DNA from 3 places in the Nocardioides terrisoli genome. Region 3 is predicted to be linked to each of the others. Evidence: predicted binding sites of a transcription regulator. Region 3 holds the regulator's gene; each other region holds the start of a gene.
The links. The regulator HrcA, encoded in region 3, represses chaperone genes, less so after heat shock. The targets are predictions, from matches to a motif close to TTGGCACTCGNNNNNNNCGAGTGCCAA.
Positions count from the first base shown of each region.

Region 1: groES (co-chaperone GroES) is a predicted target of HrcA. The motif match lies at 2,476-2,502, and genes of this name have one in related genera.
Region 2: groL (chaperonin GroEL) is a predicted target of HrcA. The motif match lies at 5,516-5,542, and genes of this name have one in related genera.

Region 1 is NZ_CP134227.1:2,088,583-2,096,432, forward strand. Features, by position in the region: gene Q9R13_RS09985 (protein-L-isoaspartate O-methyltransferase family protein) at 1-223, shown strand, start outside; gene groL (chaperonin GroEL) at 374-1,990, opposite strand; gene groES (co-chaperone GroES) at 2,096-2,389, opposite strand; gene Q9R13_RS10000 (class I SAM-dependent methyltransferase) at 2,541-3,710, shown strand; gene Q9R13_RS10005 (MFS transporter) at 3,707-5,317, shown strand; gene Q9R13_RS10010 (oxygenase MpaB family protein) at 5,533-6,408, opposite strand; gene Q9R13_RS10015 (S-(hydroxymethyl)mycothiol dehydrogenase) at 6,459-7,574, opposite strand; gene Q9R13_RS10020 (SigE family RNA polymerase sigma factor) at 7,670-7,850, shown strand, end outside.
Region 2 is NZ_CP134227.1:3,470,402-3,478,251, reverse strand. Features, by position in the region: gene Q9R13_RS16765 (XdhC/CoxI family protein) at 1-495, opposite strand, end outside; gene Q9R13_RS16760 (vWA domain-containing protein) at 488-1,588, opposite strand; gene Q9R13_RS16755 (AAA family ATPase) at 1,585-2,478, opposite strand; gene Q9R13_RS16750 (nucleotidyltransferase family protein) at 2,595-3,143, opposite strand; gene Q9R13_RS16745 (hypothetical protein) at 3,164-3,685, opposite strand; gene groL (chaperonin GroEL) at 3,812-5,443, opposite strand; gene Q9R13_RS16735 (ATP-grasp domain-containing protein) at 5,571-6,431, opposite strand; gene Q9R13_RS16730 (TetR/AcrR family transcriptional regulator) at 6,533-7,102, opposite strand; gene Q9R13_RS16725 (MFS transporter) at 7,271-7,850, shown strand, end outside.
Region 3 is NZ_CP134227.1:1,264,227-1,272,076, reverse strand. Features, by position in the region: gene Q9R13_RS06050 (NUDIX hydrolase) at 1-266, shown strand, start outside; gene Q9R13_RS06045 (MBL fold metallo-hydrolase) at 328-1,194, opposite strand; gene Q9R13_RS06040 (esterase/lipase family protein) at 1,213-2,166, opposite strand; gene hrcA (heat-inducible transcriptional repressor HrcA) at 2,328-3,350, shown strand; gene dnaJ (molecular chaperone DnaJ) at 3,393-4,562, shown strand; gene Q9R13_RS06025 (16S rRNA (uracil(1498)-N(3))-methyltransferase) at 4,585-5,313, shown strand; gene Q9R13_RS06020 (hypothetical protein) at 5,419-6,009, shown strand; gene Q9R13_RS06015 (Gmad2 immunoglobulin-like domain-containing protein) at 6,032-6,988, opposite strand; gene Q9R13_RS06010 (RNA polymerase sigma factor) at 6,985-7,554, opposite strand; gene Q9R13_RS06005 (PhoH family protein) at 7,707-7,850, shown strand, end outside.

The sequences.
Region 1 (7,850 bases), 820 kb from region 3:
GGCCGCTGAGGGTGTGCTCGGGCTGCCCGCGGAGGCGCCGTACGACCGGATCCTGGTCTCCGCCGATGCCCCCGCGGTTCCCGGCGTACTCCTCGACCAGCTGGCGGAACCCGGCCGGATGGTGCTTCCGGTGCGCTCGACCATGACGCTGGTACGCCGCCACGACGGGCGCGACGAGCTCAGCCAGCACGGCGGCTATCGATTCGTGCCCCTGGTGGGCTGACCCTGGAGCCCGAACCGCCGGGTCGCCGGACTTTTCCCAGGTTCAGAACCCATCGGTCACGGCTGGACACAGGAAGGTCCCTGTTCACACACCAACTCTCATGTGTGAACAGGGACCTTGGGTTCCTAACCTGGGAAAAGTCCAGGAGCGTCAGTGACCGTGGCCGTGGCCGTGGCCGGCGTCGGGCTCCTCGTCCTCGGGCTTGTCGACCACCAGGGTCTCCGTGGTGAGCAGCATGCCGGCGATCGAGACGGCGTTGGTCAGCGCGGCCTTGGTGACCTTGACCGGGTCGAGGACGCCCTGGGCGACCAGGTCGCCGTACTCGCCGGTGGCGGCGTTGTAGCCCGTGCCGGGCCCGGCCTCGCGCACCTTGGCGGTGATCACGTAGCCGTTGTCACCACCGTTCTCGGCGATCCAGCGCAGCGGCTCGTCGGCTGCCTTGCGGACCACCCGCACACCGATCGACTCGTCTCCGGTGAGGCCTAGGTCGTCGGAGAGGACCGAGACGGCGTGGATCAGCGCGGAGCCACCGCCGGGGACGATGCCCTCCTCGATGGCGGCGCGGGTCGCGGAGACGGCGTCCTCGATGCGGTGCTTCTTCTCCTTCAGCTCCACCTCGGTGGCGGCGCCGACCTTGACCACGCAGACTCCGCCGGCCAGCTTGGCCAGCCGCTCCTGCAGCTTCTCGCGGTCCCAGTCGGAGTCGGACTTCTCCACCTCGGCCTTGATCTGGTTGACCCGGCCGGCGACCTCGGCGGTGTCGCCGCCACCCTCGATGATCGTGGTGTTGTCCTTGGTGACCACGACGCGGCGGGCGGTGCCGAGCACGTCGAGACCGACCTGGTCGAGCTTGAGGCCCACCTCGGGCGCGACGACCTGGCCACCGGTCAGGATCGCGATGTCCTGCATCATCGCCTTGCGGCGGTCACCGAAGGCCGGCGACTTCACCGCGACGGCGTTGAAGGTGCCGCGGATCTTGTTGACCACCAGCGTCGAGAGCGCCTCGCCCTCGACGTCCTCGGCGAGGATGAACAGCGGCTTGCCCGACTGGATGACCTTCTCCAGCAACGGCAGCAGGTCGGCCACCGCGGAGATCTTGCCCTGGTGCAGCAGGATGTAGGGGTCGTCGAGCACCGCCTCCATCGACTCGGGGTCGGTGACGAAGTACGGCGACAGGTAGCCCTTGTCGAACTGCATCCCCTCGGTGAAGTCGAGCTCGGTGCCCATCGTGTTGGACTCCTCGACGGTGATCACACCGTCCTTGCCGACCTTGTCGAAGGCCTGCGCGAGCAGTGAGCCGATGGTCTCGTCACGGCTGGAGACGGTGGCCACCGCGGCCATGTCCTCGACGGAGTCCACGTCGCGCGACGCGTCACCCAAGGCGGCGACGACGGCGGCGCAAGCCGCATCCATGCCGCGCTTGAGGCCCATCGGGTTGACGCCGGCAGCGACGGCCCGCAGGCCCTCGTGCACCATGGCCTGGGCGAGCACGGTCGCGGTGGTGGTGCCGTCACCGGCGACGTCGTTCGTCTTGGTGGCGACCTCCTTGGTGAGCTGGGCACCGAGGTTCTCGAACGGGTCGTCCAGCTCGATCTCGCGCGCGACGGTCACGCCGTCGTTGGTGATGGTCGGGGCGCCCCACTTCTTGTCCAGCACGACGTAGCGGCCCTTGGGGCCGAGCGTCACCTTGACCGCGTTGGCCAGGGCGTCGACGCCCCGCTCGAGCGCGCGGCGGGCGCTCTCGTCGAACTCCAGGATCTTCGGCATTGCTTCAAACTCCTTCGGGGAAAACGGCGATCGCCCGGGAAACGTCCTGCGGCGCGGTCGTCAGGGAGACCAGGTCGCAGGACGTCCCGGGCGATTCGGGGTGGATCAGGAAACGACAGCGAGGACGTCGCGGGCCGAGAGGATCAGGAACTCGTCACCGGCGTACTTGACCTCGGTGCCGCCGTACTTGCTGTAGATGACCTTGTCGCCGACATTGACGTCGAGCGGGACACGGTTGCCGTTGTCGTCGATGCGGCCGGGGCCGATCGCCAGGACCTCGCCCTCCTGGGGCTTCTCCTTGGCCGTGTCCGGGATCACCAGGCCGGACGCGGTGGTCTGCTCCGCGTCGAGCGGCTTGACCACGATCCGGTCCTCGAGGGGCTTGATGTTGACCGACACGCTTGATCAACCTCCACTTTCCAGTGATGTCGTTGGGATTTGCGAAGTTCGCTGGCAAACTCACGGGGAGAGTGCCAATGAGAAAACTAGCACTCAACGCAAACGAGTGCCAGAGCACCCCGGGTTCCGCCCCCACTGACAAGATGACCCGGTGGACGTCGCGACCTTCGAGTGGCTGCTCACCGACGAGGGACGGGCGCTGCTCGACGCAGCCGGGCGGGCCGAGGGCGACGCCCTGACGGTGGGGGCGACCCTGCGCCGAGAGCACGATGGCGACCGGGTCGCCGCCGCGCTCACCCAGGTGGAGCTGCGCCGCCGGGCCGCGTCGAAGTTCGGCCCACTCGCCGCTCAGATGTTCTTCACCACCGACGGGCTCGAGCAGGCCACCCGGCTGCGTGTCGCCGAGCACCGGGCAGCACGGCTGCAGGCCGCCTCGGTGGCGACCGCGGTCGACCTCGGCTGCGGGATCGGCGGCGATCTCGTCGCGCTGGCCCGAGCCGGGCTGACCGTCGCAGGCGTCGACCTGGACCCGGTGAGAGTTGCCGTGGCCCGCGCGAACCTCGCCGCGCTGGGGCTCGGCGGCGCGGTCGAGGTCGCCGATGCCACCCTGGTCGACACAGCACCGTTCGAGGTCGCGTACGCCGATCCGGCGCGACGCTCGGCCCGCGGCCGGAGCTTCCGCGTCGACGAGTGGACCCCGCCGTGGTCGTTCGTCGAGCAGCTGTTCGCCCGGGACGCCTGCGTCAAGGTCGCTCCCGGCATCCCCCACGCGCTCGTCCCCGCCGGTGTCGAGGCCGAGTGGGTCAGCGACCACGGCGAGGTCAAGGAGGCCGCACTCTGGTCCGGCCGGTTGGCCACCGATGCCCGCCGGGCCACGGTGATCGGCGATGGTGGCCTGGTCACCGTGACCGACTCCGACCCCACCACCAACGAGGTCCGGCCGGTGGGACGCTGCCTCTACGAGCCCGACGGGGCAGTCATCCGAGCGGGGCTCGTCGGTGCTGTCGCAGCCGGGGTGAACGGCGGCCTCATCGACCCGAAGATCGCCTACGTGACCGCGGACCACGCGTTCGTGACGCCACTGGCCCGCTCCTACGAAGTCCTTGAGGAGCTGCCCCACCGCGAGAAGCAACTGCGTACGGCGCTGCGGGAGCGCCACATCGGCAGGCTGACCATCAAGAAGCGTGGGGTCTCCGTCGTGCCCGACGAGCTGCGCCGACGGCTGGACCTGAGCGGCGACGAGGAGGCCACGATCGTGCTGACCCGCGCCGAGGGCCGAGGCGTCTGCTGGCTGGTGCGGCCCTTCGGCGCGGCGAGGTGAGCGAGCCCGCCTCCGGCTCCGAGGTCGGCTTCGCACCGATGCCGGGGCGCTGGGTGGCGCTGTTGCTGTGCTGCTCGGCGCTGTTCATGACCCTCCTCGACGTCAGCGTCACCAACGTCGCGCTGCCGTCGATCGGACGAGCGACCGGCGCCGGACCGTCCCAGCTGCAGTGGGTGATCAGTGGCTACACCCTCGCCTTCGGCCTGGTGCCGGTGCTGGCCGGACGGCTCGGCGACGACCACGGCCGGCGCCGGATGTTCCGGGTGGGCGTCGCCGGGTTCCTGCTCACCAGCGCATGCGCCGGGCTGACACCGACGAGCACCCTGCTGATCGTCGCGCGGGTACTGCAGGGGCTCTTCGGTGGGCTGATCAACCCGCAGGTGTCCGGCCTGGTCCAGCAGCTGTTCCGCGGCTCCGAGCGCGGTCGGGCCTTCGGCGTGCTCGGCACCACGGTGGGCGTCGGCACCGCGCTGGGGCCGATCGTCGGCGGCGGTCTGATCGAGCTCGGTGGCCCACATCTCGGCTGGCGCCTGGTGTTCTTCATCAACGTGCCGATCGGGCTGACGATCCTCGCGCTGAGCCGGCGGCTGCTCCCCGAGGACCCGGCGCGAGGCAAGCACCGGCTCGACGTGCTCGGCTCGCTGGTGCTCGGTACGGCCACGTTCTGCGTGCTCTTCGCCGCGGTCGAGTACGACTCCTTGCACGACGCCCGGCTCGCCTGGCTGGGCGTGCCCGCCGTCGTGCTGCTCGGTCTGTTCTGGCGCCGCGAGCGTCGGCTGACCCGCGACCGGGCCGATCCGCTGGTCGACCTCCGGTTGTTCCGGCAGCCGTCGTACACCGCGGGCGTGGTGCTGGCGCTGGCCTACTTCCCCGCCATGGCAGGGCTGCCCCTGGTGATGGCGCTGTACTACCAGTACGGGCTCGGGTTCAGCGCGATCCACTCCGCGCTCGGGGTGACCGCCTACGCCCTCGGCAACGCCGTCGCGGCGCCGCTCGCCGGTCGGGTGGTCACCCGGGTCGGTCGACCGCTCGTGGTCGGCGCTGCGCTGACCTTCGGTCTCGGGGCGGTGGCTCTCGCGCTGGTCGCCCGCAGTGGCCCGCAGTGGCCCGGACAGCCTCGCCGCCTGGGAGATGGCCGGTCCGCTGTTCGTGATGGGCTGCGGCAGCGGCGCCCTGATCACCCCCAACCAGACGCTGACGCTGATGCACGTGGACCCCGTCGTCGGGAGTACGGCGGGCGGCGTGCTGCAGACCTCCCAGCGGATCGGCCTGGCGATCGGCCAGGGCGTCATCGGCGCCGTCTTCTTCGCATCGGTCGCCGGCACCGGCCCGCAGGCCTACGGCCACGCGGTGGCGATGGCCGTGCTGGCGGCCCTCGGCTTCGTGGTCGCTGCGGTGGCCGTGGGGACGGCCGACCTCGTCCAGGCCCGGCGCCGCGAGGCGCGGTGAAGCGGCATCACCGCGGCCGCCCGGTGAGCGACCGGCCCACCAGGGCAACCAGGGCCAGCCCCACCCCGACGCCGACCACGTCGGCGACCACGTCGTGCCAGTCACCGTCGCGGTGGATCGGCAGCACCGCCTGCAGCACCTCACTGACCACCGCGTAGCCGACCAGGCCGGCGCCGAGGCGGCCGGCGCCGAGGCCGGCCAGCCGGCCGGTCAGCGCGAGCACCACGAAGATCGCGGCGTGCTCGGCCTTGTCGGAGATGTCCGGCCCCGCGGGCAGGTCCGGGCCCGGGGTGAAGAACGCGAGCAGGGACAACAAGAGCACGCCCCCGAACGGATAGACCTCCCAGCGCTGGCCCACGGTGCAGGTCGGACCTCAGCCGGCCACGGGAAGGTGCATCGTCGGTCGCCCGGCGGCCACCCGGCGCCGCTCGGTGGCGATGACGAGGTCGTGCAGCCCACGGTTGTCGCCCAGACGCAGGCGGTCGGGCACGACCGCCTGCGACCGCCGTACGCCGGCGGCAGCGGCCCGGAACGCGCGCTCGTGAGCCGGGGTCCAACGAAGGCCATAGAGGCGCCGCACCGAGGCCGGCAGCATCCCCTGGACTACAAGGTTGGTCGCCCGGATCCCGACCCGCAGGGTGATCGGCACCGGCATGTCGCGGGCGATCGCCCGACCGACCACCCGTGCCTCGTCAGTCAGGTGCATCCGGTCGCTGCGGAACCAGGCGGCCATCCACTCCTCGAAGTCCAGGCCGGTGGCCGGCGCCGCCGAGCGTGGCATCCCGAACAGCTGCCCGAACCGCACCCAGTCTGCCCATAGGTCCTCGCGTTCACCCCGGCTCAGCGGCCGCACCAACGTCTCGAACGCCACCCGGGACGAGTCCGCAAGCATCGCCATCGTCCAGAACATCAGCGTCGGGTCATAGGCGTCGTACGGCGTGCCGGCCGCGAAGCTGCCCTCGTCGCGCTCCAGCCGCCCCCGCACCTTCCGGTGCATCGCCGCCACCTGGGCAAGCACCCGGTCAGCCTCAGCCGTGCTGCCGAAGAAGACCGTCTCGAACACCTTCGCCGTGCTCGCCAGCCGGCCGAACGGCCGCTCCTTGGCATGGGTGGAGTCGGAGGTGCCGACGTAGGGCACCGGATGGGTAGCACCGATGATCAGGGCCCGCTGGCCGTAGGTGTGCCCCACGGCGCGGTGGGACTGCACGAACCGGAGCATCGACCCCTCGGGGAAGTATCCGTCCGCCATGGACGCGAGCCTAGCCGACCGTGACAGTTCTGCTGTCAGGCTTGCCCGGATCAGTCGAAGAGCACGACGGAGCGCAGCACGCTCGGCCCGTCGTCGGAGGAGTGCTGCATCGTGGCGAAGGCGGCCTCGACGTCGCCCAGCCCGATCTCCTCGGAGACGAACGCGTCGAGGTCCAGCCGGCCCTGCCGGTAGAGGTCGATGAGCATCGGGAAGTCCCTGCTGGGCAGGCAGTCGCCGTACCAGCTGGACTTGAGCGCGCCACCCCGCCCGAAGACGTCGATCAGCGGGATGTCCGGCAGCTTCATGTCCGGCGTGGGTACGCCGACCAGCACGACCGTCCCCGCGAGGTCCCGGGCATAGAAGGCCTGCTTCCACGTCTCCGGGCGCCCGACCGCGTCGATGACGACGTCACACCCGTTGCCCCCGGTCAGCGCCCGGATCTCCTCGACCGGGTCGCTCCGGGTGGAGTTGACGGCGTGGGTGGCGCCCATCCGGCGGGCGATCTCCAGCTTGCGGTCATCGACGTCGACCGCGATCACCGGCGAGCCACCGGCCAGCACCGAGCCGGCGATGGCGGCGACGCCGACCCCTCCGCAGCCGATCACCGCGACCGACGTGCCTCGGCTGACCCGGCCCGTGTTGATCGCCGCCCCGAGGCCGGCCATCACCCCGCACCCGAGCAGGCCCGCAGCAGCGGGTCGGGCGGACGGGTCGACCTTCGTGCACTGGCCGGCGGCGACCAGGGTCTTCTCGATGAAGGCGCCGATGCCGAGCGCGGGCGTCAGCGGGGTGCCCGCCTCCGGGCCCTCGGCGAGCGTCATCTGCTGGGTGGCGTTGTGGGTGGCGAAGCAGTACCACGGCTCGCCGCGCTCGCAGGCGCGGCAGCTGCCGCACACCGCACGCCAGTTGAGGATCACGAAGTCGCCGGGCGCGACCGTGGTGACGTCCGGGCCCACCTGCTCGACGACGCCGGCCGCCTCGTGCCCGAGCAGGAACGGGAAGTCGTCGTTGATGCCGCCCTCGCGGTAGTGCAGGTCGGTGTGACAGACCCCGCACGCCTGCACGCGTACGACGGCCTCGCCGGGGCCGGGATCAGGAACGTTCACGAGCTCGATGCTGACCGGGGCGCCCTTCGCACGGGCCACCACTCCTCTGACCTGCTGCATGCCCCGAGCCTCGCCGGTGAAGCGGCTCTTGTCGAGATGCAACCTCGGCGCGCCGTGATGCGTGTGTAGGGCAGCAGACCAGACGGGGTGAGGTGATGATGGGACAGACCACGACGGCGACCAGGAGCGGGGTGTCGATGCGCAGCGCGCGCGCGGCTCGGGAGGCTGACTTCGAGGCCTGGATGACAGCTCGCCAGCCGGCGCTGCTGCGCACGGCGTACCTGCTCTCCGGGGACACCCACACCGCCGAGGACCTCGTCCAGACGACCCTGGCCA
Region 2 (7,850 bases), 2.0 Mb from region 3:
CCGGTCGCTGCCCAAGGACGCCGACAGCGTCGCGTCGCCCGCCTCCGGTCCCGCCCGGTCGGGACGGATGATCGCCCTCCGCCCGACGTACGACGAGTCCGGGTGGTCGACCACCGTGGCCACTGCCACGGGTACGCCGGCCTCGAGGTCGTCGGCGATCTGCCCGAGCTCGGGGAAGTCCTGCTGGGACACCCTCTCGACGTAGACGTCGAGGATGCCACCACAGGTGAGCCCGACCTCGAAGGCGTCCTCGTCGGAGATGCCGTAGCGCTTGAGCACCGGGCTGCCGGACTCCGTCACCTCCGTGGCGAGCTCGTAGACCGCGCCCTCCACGCAGCCGCCGGAGACCGATCCGACCGCGGTGCCGGACGGGCCGACGAGCATCGACGCGCCCGGAGGCCGGGGTGCGGAGCGGAACGTCGCCACCACCGTGCCCATGCCGACCGTCTCACCGGCCCGCCACCACTCGAGCAGCTCGGGGAGCACCTCACGCACGTCCGACCACCTCCAACAGCTCGGCGAAGGTCGCCAGCGAGTGGCCGGCGAGGAAGTCGTCGACGTGGGGCAGGGCTGCGACCACGCCCTGCTGGATGGGCTCGTAGCCCGCCTTGCCGCGATGGGGGTTGACCCACACCACCCGGTGGGCGATCCGGTGCAGCCGCTGCATCTGCTCGGCCAGCAGGGCCGGGTCGCCACGCTCCCAGCCGTCGGAGAACACCACGACGACCGCGCCCCTGGCCACGCCGCGGACACCCCACCGGTCCAGGAAGACGCGCAGGGTCTCACCAAGCCTGGTGCCGCCGGACCAGTCCGGCACCGTCTCACCCGCGGCCACCAGGGCCCGGTCGGCATCGCGCAGGCGCATCGCCCGGGTGACCCGGGTGAGCCGGGTGCCGACCGTGAAGACCTCGACGGTGCCGGCGGCGCTGACCACCCGGTGGGCGAGCCTGAGGACGGCATCGGCGTACTCGCTCATCGATCCGGAGACGTCGACGAGCAGCACCACCCGGCGCGGGCGGGTCCGCCGCCGCCGCCGCACGATGTCGGCCGGCTCCCCCATCCGGCGCAGGCTCTCGCGCAGGGTGCCGTGGCCGTCCACGGAGCCGCGGTGCCAGCGCTCGTGCCGCGCCGTACGGCGGGCGGGGACCCGCACCCGCAGGGTGGCGAACATGGCGGCCAAGCGGTGCTTCTCCGCGGCACTCAGCGCCGCGATGTCACGGTGCCGGAGCCGCTCGGTGGCGCTGGCGGCGGCCCGGACCACGCCGGCGTCCTCGCCGGACTCACCGTCCCCGCCCTCCTCGGCGGGGAAGCTCGAGACCACCGGCGCCGGCTCGGAGACCACGGTGCGCGGCAGCCCGTCGCGGGCGCGGAACCAGGCCTCGAAGACCTGGTCGTAGCGGGCCAGGTCCTCCGGCGAGCCGCAGAGCGTGGCCGCGCCGGCCCGGTAGGTGCCCAGCGGGTCGTCCGCGCCGAGCAGAGAGGTGGCCTCGAGGAAGCCCTGCGCCCGGTCCTGGGTGACGGGGACGCCGGCGGCGCGCAGCGCGCGGGTGAAGCCGAGCAGCACCTCCTCGGGAGCGTGGACGCTCATGTCGCGAGCATCCGGTCGAGCGCCTGCTGCACGCGGTCGGTGTCCTCGCGGTACTTCACCAGCGCGCCGAGGGTGCGGGCGGCGGTCGCCAGGTCCAGCTCGCTGGCGCCGAGCGTGTGCAGGGCGCGCGCCCAGTCGAGGGTCTCGGCGACTCCGGGCGGCTTGAGCAGCTGCTCGCCCTCGCGCAGCCGCTGCACGGCGGTGACCACCTGGCGGGCTAGCCGCTCGGCGACCTCCGGGGCCCGGGAGCGGACGATCTCGACCTCCCGCTCCAGGCCCGGGTGCTCGATCCAGTGATAGAGGCAGCGTCGCTTGAGCGCGTCGTGCAGCTCGCGGGTGCGGTTCGAGGTGAGCACGACGACCGGCGGCACCGCAGCCCGGATGGTGCCGAGCTCGGGGATGGTCACCTGGTAGGTGGACAGCACCTCGAGCAGGAACGCCTCGAACTCGTCGTCGGCCCGGTCGACCTCGTCGACCAGCAGCACCGCGGGGCTGCGCTGCAGGGCCGCCAGCACCGGTCGGGCCAGCAGGAAGCGCTCGTCGTACAGGCTCTTCTCGGCCTCCTCGACGGTGGCCGAGCCGCTGTTCGAGCCCGACTCGTGGACGGCCTCCAACGCGCGAAGGTGCAGGATCTGGCGGGGGAAGTCCCAGTCGTAGAGGGCCTGGCTGGCATCGATGCCCTCGTAGCACTGCAGCCGCACCAGCGGCAGGTCGAGCGCTTCGGCGATCGACTCGGCGAGGCTGGTCTTGCCGGTGCCGGGCTCGCCCTCGAGGAGCAGCGGACGCTGCATCGCCAGGGCGAGGTGCACCACGGTGGCCAGTGCGTCGTCGCAGACGTAGCCGGTCGATCGCAGCCGTTCGCCCAGTGCGTCGAGCGACTCGGTGTCCATGTCCATGGAGGCTACTCGGCGCCACGTTGGCGCCAGGTTGGGTCGACCCACAGGGGAGTCCTCATCTGGTCGGGCTCGCCCCCGGGCCGGACGGTTCGCCCCTCTCCGGGCAACGGTCAGGCGATCGGGCGGTCCACGTCCCGACCGGTCGCGAGGTCACCGCACTCGACCAGGTCGTGCGGGTGGCCGCGCAGGTAGTCGCGGGCGCCCCGGTCACCGACCGCGGCGGCTCGTACGCCGGCCCAGTGGTCACGACCGATCAGCACCGGGTGGCCGGGGCGGCCGGCGTACGTCGCTCGCGACAGTGAGGCCGGCCCGACCGCGGCGGCGAGCACCCGGCGGACGACATCCGCATCGACGTCCGGAAGGTCGACGAGCGACACGAGGACGGCATCGGCATCTGCGGACTCCGACATCCTCGCCAGTCCCGCCCGCAGCGAGGCCCCCATACCTTCCGCCCAGTCGTCGGCGACCACGACGCCAGCAAGGTCCGGCACGATCTCGCGGGCCAACTCGGCCTCGGCCCCGAGGACCACCGTCACCCGGTCACAGCCGCCGGCACGCAGGACCTCGACGCTGCGCACCAGCCAGTCGTCGACCAGTGCCTTGGGCCGGCCCATCCGCCGGCCCGCGCCGGCGGCGAGCAGCAGCCCGTGGATCGTCATGCCCTCACCCTAAGCAGCGGTCAGGCGACCGGTCCCTTGGTGCGGACCTGGTCGACCTGGTCCATCGCCGCGCGGAGCTCGGCCAACCATGCGTCCTGGTGCTGGGCGACCAGCCGGACGCACCAGGCCAGGGCATCAGCGCGCGAGCGCGCGACGCCGGAGTCGACGAGCGTGTCCAGCACCTGTCGCTGCGGCTGCCGGAGCCGGGTCATCACCGGGCTCGCCAGGTGGGTGAACAGCTCGGAGCGGTCGCCGATGACGACTCCCCACGAGACCTTGCGCTCGAAGCGGTGCTCGGCCTCGCGGGCGATCGCGATCCGCTGCTCACGGGTGTCCTCACGGAAGGCCTTCGCGCGGCCGGCTCGGGTCTCGGCGGCCCCGGCCGCGCTCGCCCCTGCACCGATCTCCACGTCGGGAAGCGTGAGCAGGACGGTGATCTCGTCGCGGTCGATCGTGATGGCTGGAGCGGTCTGCTTCCAGTCCTCGGGCAGTCGACCGTTGAACCAGCCGCGGACCCGCTCTTGAGCCTCAGTTGTAATCATGTAATCAACATTACAACGGTGACCAAGGACCGCGCTGCCAGCACAGCGAAAGGGCCCCGGGAGAACCCGAGGCCCTTTCGCCTGAACATTGCTTCAAGGCGCCTGCACAAGATCAGGCGCGCGGGATCAGAAGTCCATCCCGCCCATGCCGCCCATGTCGCCACCGCCGGGCATGGCCGGAGCCTTCTCCGGCTTGTCGGCCACGACGGCCTCGGTGGTGAGGAACAGCGCGGCGATCGACGCGGCGTTCTGCAGTGCCGAGCGAGTCACCTTGGCCGGGTCGATGATGCCCTCGGCGATCATGTCGACGTACTCGCCGTTGGCCGCGTTGAGACCCTGGCCGGCCGGAAGGTTGCGCACCTTCTCCGCCACGACGCCACCCTCGAGACCGGCGTTGATCGCGATCTGCTTGAGCGGCGCCTCGGTCGCCACGCGGACGATGTTCGCGCCGGTGGCCTCGTCGCCGGACAGGTCCAGCTTCTCGAAGGCCTTGTCGGCCGCCTGCACCAGGGCGACGCCGCCGCCGGCGACGATGCCCTCCTCGACGGCCGCCTTGGCGTTGCGGACGGCGTCCTCGATGCGGTGCTTGCGCTCCTTGAGCTCGACCTCGGTGGCCGCGCCGACCTTGATCACCGCGACGCCGCCGGCGAGCTTGGCCAGCCGCTCCTGCAGCTTCTCACGGTCGTAGTCGGAGTCCGACTTCTCGATCTCGGCACGGATCTGGTTGACCCGACCCGCGATCTGGTCCTGGTCGCCGGCACCCTCGACGATGGTGGTCTCGTCCTTGGTGATGACGACCTTGCGGGCCTGGCCGAGCAGCTCGATGCCGGTGTTCTCCAGCTTGAGGCCCACGTCCTCGGAGATCACCTGGCCGCCGGTCAGGATCGCGATGTCCTGCATCATCGCCTTGCGACGGTCACCGAAGCCCGGCGCCTTGACGGCGACCGACTTGAACGTGCCGCGGATCTTGTTGACCACCAGGGTCGACAGCGCCTCGCCGTCGACATCCTCGGCGATGATCAGCAGCGGCTTGCCGGCCTGCATGACCTTCTCCAGCAGCGGGAGCAGGTCCTTGACCGTGGAGACCTTCTGGTTCGCGATCAGCACGTAGGGGTCGTCGAGGACGGCCTCCATGCGCTCCGGGTCGGTCATGAAGTACTGCGAGATGTAGCCCTTGTCGAAGCGCATGCCCTCGGTCAGCTCGAGGTCCAGCCCGAAGGTGTTGGACTCCTCGACGGTGATGACACCTTCCTTGCCGACCTTGTCCATCGCCTCGGCGATCTTCTCGCCGACCGTGGTGTCCGCGGCCGAGATCGACGCGGTCGCGGCGATCTGCTCCTTGGTCTCGATGTCCTTGGCCATGCCGAGCAGCTGCTCGGAGACGGCCTCGACAGCGGCCTCGATGCCGCGCTTGAGCGCCATCGGGTTCGCGCCGGCCGCGACGTTGCGCAGGCCCTCGCGAACCATCGCCTGGGCGAGCACGGTCGCGGTGGTGGTGCCGTCACCGGCGACGTCGTCGGTCTTCTTGGCGACCTCCTTGACGAGCTCGGCACCGATCTTCTCGTAGGGGTCCTCGAGCTCGATCTCCTTGGCGATGGACACGCCATCGTTGGTGATCGTGGGAGCGCCCCACTTCTTCTCGAGTACGACGTTGCGGCCCTTGGGGCCCAGGGTGACCTTGACGGCGTCGGCCAGCGTGTTCATGCCACGCTCGAGACCGCGCCGGGCCTCCTCGTTGAAAGCAATCAGCTTGGGCATCAGACTCAGCGATTCCTCATCGTGACGATTGAATGAACTGTCACTCTCCCGACGAGAGTGCCAACGCCATGTTTAGCACTCGACCCAAGCGAGTGCAAACGGTCCCCCGGGTTTTTCTGCCGCGGGCTCAGCCTGCCAGCCGGTCCGCGACCAGGGCGGCGAAGGCGGCTGCGTTCCCCGGGAGCACCTCGAGGTAGAGCCCGGGCTCGGTCAGCTCCAGCTCACTGACCACCAGGGTGCCGTCGGCCAGTCGCATCGCGTCCACCCGGGCGTAGTCGAGCCGGTGCCCGACGTGCGACTCGGCCGCGGCCACCGCGATCCGGGCCAGACCCGTGGCCTCCTCGGTCAGCGGTACGGCGATGGTGCGGCCGCCGTACCGCTCGTGCACGCGGATCTCGCCGGCGGCGGGCTGCTTCTGCGCCTGCGAGACCGGCTCACCGGCCAGCACGAACACCGAGGTCTCCCCCTCGGTCCGCACCGACTCGACCAGCGGTTGCACGATCCACGGGCCGGCACCGTGCTCGGCGCCGTCCAGGTCGGGCACTCCGCCGGGCTCGACGTCGACGACCACCACGCCGCGACCGCCCGCACCGACCCGCGGCTTCACCACCGAGCGGCCGACGCCGGCGATCGCCGGCACCAGCGCCTGCTCCTCCTCGACCGTGATCGTGGGTACGACGGGCACACCTGCGTCGACCAGCTGGGTCAGGTAGGCCTTGTCGGTGTTCCAGGCGAACACGTCGGCGCCGTTGAGCAACCGCGGGACCGACCGCGCCCAGGCGAGGAACTCCGCCAGCCGGTTCTCGTAGTCCCAGGTCGAACGCACCGCGACCAGCCCGGCCGACCAGTCCACCGCCGGGTCGTCCCAGACCACCCACCGCGCGTCGATGCCGCGGGCGGCGAACGCCTCGGGCAGATGCGAGGTGCCGGTCCACTCCTCTCCCTCGGGCATCGCGGACGAGGTGGCCAGCAGGACGGGTGCACTCACCCGGGCGACGCTATCCGGCCGCGATGCGCCGCGGCATTCGGGTGCTGGCGGGAGCGGGTCAGCTCAGCCGCCGAGCGATGGATCCCGGCGCAGCCCGGCGCTCAGTCCGCGTCGGGCCGGAGCACTCCGTCGAGGACGATCCGCAGCATCGGCTCGGCCTGCTCCGGCGCGAGCCCGGCCTGGTCGACCGCGACGGAGATCCCGCTGACCAGGCGCATCACCTGACGAGGGTCGACGCCCTCGCGGACGCCCGAACGCACCGCATCCGACTCGAGCACGCGGCGGTTGGCCTCGGCAAGCACCTGACACTTGCGGTAGATCGGCGAGGCCGGGTCGTCCATCGCGGACATCACCTTCGTGGCCGCGCCGTGGTAGATCCCGACGTTGTCGAGGAACCGGGTGAACCACGTGGTCAGTGTCTCGCGCGGAGGCCGACCGGCGTCGATCACCGTCTGGGCGTCGGCCTCGACCCGGTCGGCCCAGTCGCGCATCACCGCGTCGATCAGGTCGTCGCGGGTGGGGAAGTGACGGTAGAGCGTGCCCGGACCGACGCCGGCCCGCTTGGCGATGTCGTCGAGGGACGCGGCCGAGCCGCGCTCACGAAACGCCTCCCGGGCGGTCTCGATCAGCTTGTCCCGGTTGCGCTGGGCATCGGCACGCAGCGGCTTCACAGCCCGATCGTCGGCCCCGTCAGCGGCGTCTGCGGCGGGGGGCCTCGCCGCGTGGATCGGCGCCGTGTCAGGCATCGCGAAAAAACTCCTTGCTAAACGGAGACAGTCTCCGTATCGTTGATCCTCAACCGGAGAACCTCTCCGCTAAACATACCTCAAGGAGTCTCGATGTCCCAGTCCGCTGCGGTGCAGATCGCGCCCAGCCGTCGCACCGGCATCGGCCTCGGCCTGATCCTGGCCGTCCAGTTGATGCTGATCCTCGACATGACCGTGGTGAACGTGGCGCTCCCGAAGATCCGGGCCGACCTCGGCTTCACCCCGTCCACCCTCTCGTGGGTGCTCAACGCCTACACGCTCGCCTTCGGCGGGCTGCTCCTGCTCGGTGGCCGCCTCGGCGACGTGTTCGGCCGGCGGCGCACCTTCCTCGCCGGCGTCGCGGTGTTCGCGCTCGGCTCGCTGGTTAGTGGCCTCGCCCCGGACGCGACCGTGCTCGTGGTCTCGCGTGCCCTGCAGGGCGTCGGCGCCGCAGTGGCCGCGCCCAACGTCCTCGCTCTGATCACCACGTCTGCTCCCGACCAGTCCGCCCGGAACCGCGCTCTCGCGTTGTTCAGCGCGGTCTCCTCGGCCGGTGGCTCGCTCGGCCTCATCCTGGGCGGCACGCTGACCGGCTACGCCTCATGGCGGTTCTCACTGATCGTCAACGTGCCGATCGCCCTCGTCGTACTCGTCCTGGTGCCAAGGTTCGTCG
Region 3 (7,850 bases):
TGCCGGCCCAGGCCGCTCGACGCGAGCTCGCGGAGGAAACCGGCGTGGCATGCGAGAGTCTCGTGCACCTCGGGTCGTTCGAGAGCTCGTGCGAGATCCACGGCATCGATCAGGTCGACCTCTATGCCGCGCGGATGGCCCTGACCGACGCCGAGGTCGAATGCCACGAAGGCCGGCAGATCGTCTTCGTGGCACCCGAGCGCATCGCGGACTTGAACCTCACCGAAGCGACTCGAGCTCTGTACCAGCGCGTGTTGTCCGCGTGACCAGATCCCGGGGCGTGCGACCCGAGGCGTACCACGACCGAGGCGGTCGCTGGCGCGGCGGTCACCGCACCTGCGGGAGCTGGCGAGCCGATCGTGGCAGCTGGGCGTAGCCCCGGCGTACCGCATCGGTGAGCTGCTCTGCCGGGTAGGGCCACTCGGCTGCGGACAACGCCTGGTCGACCGGTACGCCGCGGCCGGCCAGGTCGCGGATCGTGCCCGCCACCACGCCGATCGCGGCACGCTGCTCCTCGACGAAGTCGCGGCCCACCGGCGCGCCGTGGCCGGGTACGACGGCGGTGTCCGGGCCGATCAGCTCCAGCACCAGATCGAGGGTGGCCGGCCACTCCAGCGGATAGCAGTCCGAGCCGAAGCCCGGCACCGCCTCGCGGGCGGCCGACTCCTCGACCAGGTCGCCGGCGAGGAGGACGTCTGCGTCCGCGACCCGGACGACCAGGTCGCCCCCGGTGTGGCCCCGGCCGGGATGCACCAGCTCGACCTGCCGGTCGCCGAGGTCGATGGCAAGTGCCGAGGAGAACGTGCGCGAGGGCACGACCACTTCGGTGGCGGCGATGTCGGCGTGCTCGGGACGAGAGTCATCGGTCGCCGCCTGCGCACGGGTCGCGGTCGCGTGGCCGGGAAGCTCCGCGGCGGCGCCCTCGTGGCAGACCAGTTCGGCGCCAGCCCTGGCGAAAGCACCGTTGCCGAAGGTGTGGTCGAAGTGCGCATGCGTGTTGATCGCATTGCGGATCGGGGCCGGGGAGACGCGGCGGACGTCGGCCAGCACCTGCGCGCCGAGTCGGGCCGAGGCGTTGGTGTCGATGACCACCAGCCCGGCGTCGCCGGCCACCACTGAGACGTTGACGTCGAGGAAGTCATACCGGGCCGTCCAGCAGCGGTCGCCGATCTCGACGAAGGGAGCGCCGTTCACCCCGACGACACTAGGCGGTCAGTGGACGAAGCCGTTCACGGGCAGGGTGAGCCGACAGCGGAGCGGCTGGGCGTGGGCGGGATCGAGGGTGTTCAGCACGATCTGTGCCGCGTTGGGACTCGACGCGATCTCGAGGTGATCGGAGAAGTCGTTGGCGCAGCGGCTCTGCAGCAGGATGTTCGTCATGTTCGGGTGGCCGGGCTCGATGCCGCTGGTGTAAGGGATCACCACGTCGTCGTAGCGGGTGTAGATGTTGGTGTACTTCACCCCGGGGACGGCCACGCCGTACCTCCCGCTGCGCATCTGCTGCATGAATGGGGACCCGTTCACCATCTCCGGACAGGCGGCGCACACCGGGACGGTCTTGGCCGCGTCGAAGCCGTACGCCGCGCCCGCCGACATCAGCTGGCCGAGCGCGCTCACGCCCTCGCCGTGCCACACGGGGGCCAGCGATACGTAGTGGTCGACGAACCGCGCGCCGCCGAGAAACTTGACGTAGTAGTCGGGCATCAGGGTGCCCTGCGAGTGGCCGACCAGGTCGACCCTGGTGGCGCCGGTCCGGCGGAGCACCTTCGCGACGAAGTCCTTGAGCTCCTGGGCGCTGTCCTCGATCCTGCCCATCCCGCCGATGGCCACCGGGCTCGCACTCAGGGTGGGGGACACGCCGTAGGTCAGCGCGAAGACGCAGTAGCCGTGGTTGGCCAGCAGGGCTGCATAGGTGGCCCAGTTGGTGGCTGCGTTGCCGCCGGTCCCGTGCACCAGGATCACGGGGCGGGGGTGCCTGGCCGTCGGGCGACACGACCAGATGTTCTCGCCGGGTGCGCTGGCCGCGGTATTGGTCGTGAACGTGTTCTGCAGAAAGTTGTAGCTCACCGGGTACGGCGCGGCGGCGGCGTCGGCGGGACCGCCGGACAGCACTCCCGCCATGACCAGAACGGCAGCGGCCAGTCCTGCGAAGATCCGGAGCTTCATCGACACCTCTCACCCGGTCCGTCCCGCAAACGCGCCCGTCGCGCTGCGACGACCGGCCTGCGGACTAACGAGAACGACGACGTCGTGGTTACGGGCGGTAGGCTTGGCACTCCGGACGAATGAGTGCCAGCAGACTCGAGATGAGGGGGCCAGAGGTGTCGATGCACGAGGACCGCCGGCTCGCCATCCTGCGGGCCATCGTGGAGGACTACGTCGCGACCCACGAGCCGGTGGGCTCGAAGGCGCTGGTGGAGCGACACCAGCTTGGCGTTTCCCCGGCCACGGTGCGCAACGACATGGCCGCGCTCGAGGACGACGGACTGATCGCCCAGCCGCATACCAGTGCCGGCCGGATCCCGACAGACAAGGGATATCGGTTCTTCGTCGACCGGCTGACGACCGTCAAGCCGATGAGCCCTGCCGAACGGCGCGCGATCTCGTCCTTCCTCGAGGGGGCGCATGACCTCGACGACGTGGTGCAGCGCAGCGTCCGGCTGCTGGCACAGCTGACCCAGCAGGTCGCGATCGTGCAGTACCCCACGCTGGCGGGCTCGACGGTCCGTCACATCGAGGTCGTCACGATCTCGCCCTCCCGGCTGCTTCTGGTGCTGATCTTGTCGACCGGCCGGGTCGAGCAGCGCCTCGTCGAGCTGCCCGACGAGCTGGACGAGGCCACGATCGCGGACCTGCGCAGCCGGCTCAACCGGGCGGCGATCGGCGAGCGGATCAGCTCCGCGGTCACCGCGCTCGGGGATCTGCCCGAGCAGGTCGACCAGGTTCGGCGCACTCCACTCGCGATCGTGGTGAGCTCGCTGATCGAGGCGATGTCAAACCATCGCTCCGACGAGCGCGTGGTCGTCGGAGGCACCTCGAACCTGGCTCGGTTCGGCGATGGGTTCGAGACCACCGTCAAGCCGATCCTCGAGGCCCTCGAGGAGCACGTCGTACTGCTCAAGCTGCTCGGTCAGGCCAGCTCGACCGCCGCGTTGACCGTGCGCATCGGCCACGAGGGTCCCTTCCAGGAGCTGTCCAGCACCTCCGTGGTCGCCAGCGGCTACGGCCCGGGCGAGGATCGGGCCGGCGCCCTCGGCGTGATGGGGCCGACCCGGATGGACTACCCCGGCTCGATGTCCGCCGTCCGTGCCGTCGCCCACTACGTGTCGAGCTACCTCGACGAATCCTGACCACCCGACCAGACCCATCCGACCAGAGCGCCAAGAAAGCACATGAGCGATCCATACGTTGTTCTCGGCGTCGAGCGTGACGCCGACGCCGACACCATCAAGAAGGCCTACCGCCGGCTGGCCCGCCAGCTGCACCCGGACGTGAACCCTGATCCTGCGACACAGGAGCGGTTCAAGGAGGTTTCCGCTGCCTACGAGGTGCTGTCGGACCCCGAGAAGCGGCGGATGTACGACCTCGGTGGCGACCCGTTCGGCCGCGGCGGTGGCTTCGCGGGACAGGGCGCGGGGTTCTCCTTCACCGACATCATGGACGCCTTCTTCGGCGGCCAGCAGGGCGGCGGCCGAGGGCCCAGGCCGCGCTCCCGGCGTGGCCAGGATGCGCTGGTGCGACTGGAGATCGAGCTCGCCGAGGCCGCATTCGGTACCAGCCAGGAGCTCAAGGTCGACACCGCAGTGCTCTGTTCGAGCTGTCACGGCAGCGGCGCGGCGCCGGGCTCCCGGCCGGTCGCCTGCGAGACCTGCCACGGCCAGGGCGAGGTGCAGCACGTGCAGCGGTCGTTCCTCGGCGAGATCCGCACGCTCAGGCCGTGCGCGGCGTGCCGGGGGTACGGCGAGATCATCCCGGAGCCGTGCCGCGAGTGCGCCGGAGACGGCAGGGTCCGATCGCGCCGGTCGATCACCGTGAAGATCCCGGCCGGCGTCGACACCGGCACCCGCGTGCAGCTCGCCGGTGAGGGCGAGGTCGGCCCGGGAGGAGGCGCCGCAGGCGACCTGTACGTCGAGATCCACGTGCGGCCCCACCCCGTGTTCATCCGGGATGGCCAGGACCTGCGTTGCCACGCCTCCATCCCGATGACCGCAGCGGCGCTGGGCACCACCTTGCGGCTGCCGCTGCTCGAGGCGGACCTCCTCGATGAGGCGTCCCGGAGCGAGGACAGCGACGTGGAGTCCTGGGTCGACCTCGATGTCCGGGCAGGCACCCAGCCCGGCACCGAGCAGGTCGTCCGTGGCCGCGGCGTACCGCACCTGCGCACCGGCGCCCGCGGCGACGTGATCGTCACCATCGATGTCGAGACGCCCGCCAGGCTCGACGAACGGCAACAGGAGCTGCTCCGCGAGTTGGCCCAGCTCCGCAACGAGGAGTCGCCCGAGGGCAGGCTGCATCCCAACCGTCGGTCGGTGTTCGACCGGTTCAAGGACGCCTTCAAGTGAGCCCGCGACCGGCGTCCGTGCGATGACGCTCCCGGTCTTCTGGGCCCCCGACGCGGTGGCCGTGGTCGGTGCGACGGCACGGCTGGAGGGTGACGAGGCCCGGCACGCGGCGGTCGTTCGCCGGATCCGTCCCGGTGAGCAGGTCGTGCTCACCGACGGCGCAGGCACGGCCGCGGTGTGCGAGGTCACCACGGCGGCCCGGACCGTGCTCGAGGCGACCGTCCTGTCGGTCTCGCACGCCGAACGGCACCCGTTGCAGCTCACCGTCGTCCAGGCGATCCCGAAGGGCGACCGCGGAGAGCTCGCCGTCGAGGTGCTGACCGAGGTCGGCGTGGACCGGATCGTGCCCTGGTCGGCCGCCCGCTCGGTGGCGGTCTGGCGTGGCGAGCGCGCCCAGAAGTCGTTGGCGCGATGGCGCTCGACCGCCAGGGAGGCGGCCAAGCAGTCCCGGCGCTGGTGGTTCCCGGAGGTCGCCGATCCTGCCGGGACCCCCACGGTCACCGACCTCCTCGCGAGTGTCGACCTGGCCGTGGTGCTCCACGAGGACGCGCAGACCTCCCTGGGCTCCCTGGCGATGCCCGAGGCCGGTTCGGTCGTAGTCGTCGTCGGGCCCGAGGGCGGCATCGCACCCGAGGAGCTCGAGGCGTTCACGGGAGCCGCGGTGGTCCGGATCGGGCCCACGGTGCTGCGCACCTCGACGGCCGGTGTCGCCGCGGCCGCCGCCCTGCTGTCGCGGACCTCGCGCTGGTAAGTCGGTTTCGCCTCGCCGGGCCTTGCGCGGCGGTAGCGTGGACGGACTGCAGCTGAACGGGCGATCGTCCACGATCCGGGACCGGACGACCGGTGAGGAGCCAACGTGGACACGTCGTTGTTGACGGCACATCTCTTCGGGGTGGCGTTGCTGTTCGTGATGATCTCGATAGAGCTGGTGGCGCTGTACGGCGCACCGCGCGCGACGTCGGTCGGGCAACTGCGGGCCGCGCTGTACGCCGGACCCGCCATCGAGCGGATCGCTCCCGTGGCGACCCTGCTCATCGCCGGCACCGGCCTCTGGATGGTCGCGAGGATGAGCTGGATCGGCTTCGGCGACGCATGGGTCGTGCTCGCGATCGTCGTCACCCTGGCATTGGCGGTGGTGGGCAACGTGGTCCAGGGACGCAGGCTGGCCGCGATCGGCCGGGTGGCCGGCACCGCGCTGGACGGCGAGGTCCCCGCCGAGCTGGCGGAGCTCACCCGCGATCCGGTGTTGCACACCGCTGGTTGGGGCAGCACCGGCGCCGCGTTCGCGTTCCTGTGGCTGATGGTCGACCAGCCCGGCGCGATCGGCGCGATTCTCGCGTTCGTGGTCGGGCCGGCGATCGGCATCGCGATCGGCCAGGTCCTGCTCAGCCGGGCCGCGACCCCCGCGATCGCGGACAGCGGACGGGCTGGCGCGTCGGCGTCCTGACCGCGACCCGATCCGGACCGACTCAGCGGGGCAGGATCACGATGTCCTTGCTGTCCGACGTCACGTGGTGCCCCTTGCCCGACGGGTCGGTGTCGTGCACCACGAGCGTGTAGTTGCCGGGAGGCGCCTTCAGCTCGAACGCATAGGGCGACAGCGTGCAGCACTCGTTGGCGGTGGTGAAGCCGGACTTGACCACCTGCTCGCCCTGTCGCAGCTCCCAGACCACATTGCCCTCGAACGCCGCGGCGTGGCCGGTGATCACGTTGACGCTGCCCCCGCTGAGCTGGGCGCCCTCGGGCAGGGTGACCGAGACCGGTGAGAGCACCGAGTCGGCGGAGCCCTCGCGGACCGATCCGTCCAGCGGCTCCCCGAGGAGCCGGGACGCAGGCTGGCCCTTGATCATGAACCGCACGGCCACGGGCCGGGAGACGGTGTCGTCGACGGTCCACACGACTGCCTGGATGGCCTCGCGCGCGGTCGACCCGAGGGTCGGTCGGGCATCCGCGACGGCCGAGTCGTCGAAGTCGACCTCGACGCCGTTGCCGTCCTGACTCACCGAGGCACTGGTGCCGCGGGGGAAGCCGGTGTGGTAGTCGGGATCGTCGGGTAGGCCACTGAGGGTCTCGTTCACCGCGGCCTCGAGGTCGCTGCCCCGCACGTTCTTGACCGTGTGGTGCTCGGAGAACAGCCGGGAGCCGTTCGCCGTGGCGCCGAGGTAGTAGGCCACCACCGCGGCGGAGTGGCCGGTCGTCGACGAGGCGATCCGTGGCGCCTTGCCGTGGTGGTTGATCCACGCGACGCCGCCGGTGACGAGCACGATGGCGGCGACCGCGGCCGCCGTACCGGCGAACCAGTGCCGCGGCTCGGCGACGCGCCGATCCTCCAGGCGCGCCCGGATCTCGTCCACCCCGCGCTCCGGCCGTACGTCGGAGACCGCGTCGTGCAGGCGTTCCCGCATCCGGCCCTCGTGGTCGTTCATCGCAGGCTCCCTCCGTCGGGCTCCAGGGCCTCGCGCAGTGCCGAGGCGGCACGGGAGGCGTGGGTCTTCACCGAGCCCCGGGAGATCCCGAGGGTCTGGGCGATCTCGGACTCGGACAGGTCGAGGTAGTAGCGCAGCACCAGGACCTCGCGCTGGCGGCGCGGCAGTGCGGCGAGCGCGTCGAGGACCGCGGTGCGCGTCGAACGACTCAGGACCGACTCGTCGGCCCCCGGTGCCGTGTCGGTGCGCTCGGGACGCTGCCGGTCGACCACCTTGCGGTGTCGCAGCACCGAGCGGGAGCGGTTCACGACGGCCGTGCGCAAGTAGCCCGCGGCAGCCTCGCGATCCCGCAGCCGTGGCCATCGCCGGCACATGTCAACGAAGGCGTCCTGCACGACGTCCTCCGCGGTCTCGCGGTCGCGAACCAGCAGCACCGCGACCCGGACGAGCGTCGCGTAGTGCCGGTCGTAGAGCCCGACGAGCGCGACATCGACCGGGTCGGCCGGAGGCTCGGTCACCACCACGGTCACCCCCTGGGCCGGTCGGCTGCGCACGATGGACGTCACGCTACTTCCACGCGCGAGGCAGCGTGGGGGTTGACGCACGAAACCCGGCGGCAGGATCGGCCGGAGGTCAAACGGATGGAGCCCGATCGACTGCGCTGGGTAGCATGGCATCACCACCGGCTACCAGAAGGGCCGCCCCCGACGGGGCATCCATGACTGAATTGACAGACCCCGCCGCGGCGCACACCGTCGTGGTGCCCAACAGCATCAACATGGTGTCGCTGCTCGGTCCGGCCGACGCCCACTTGGGACTGATCGAGAAGTCCTTCGACGCCGACGTGCACGTGCGCGGCAAC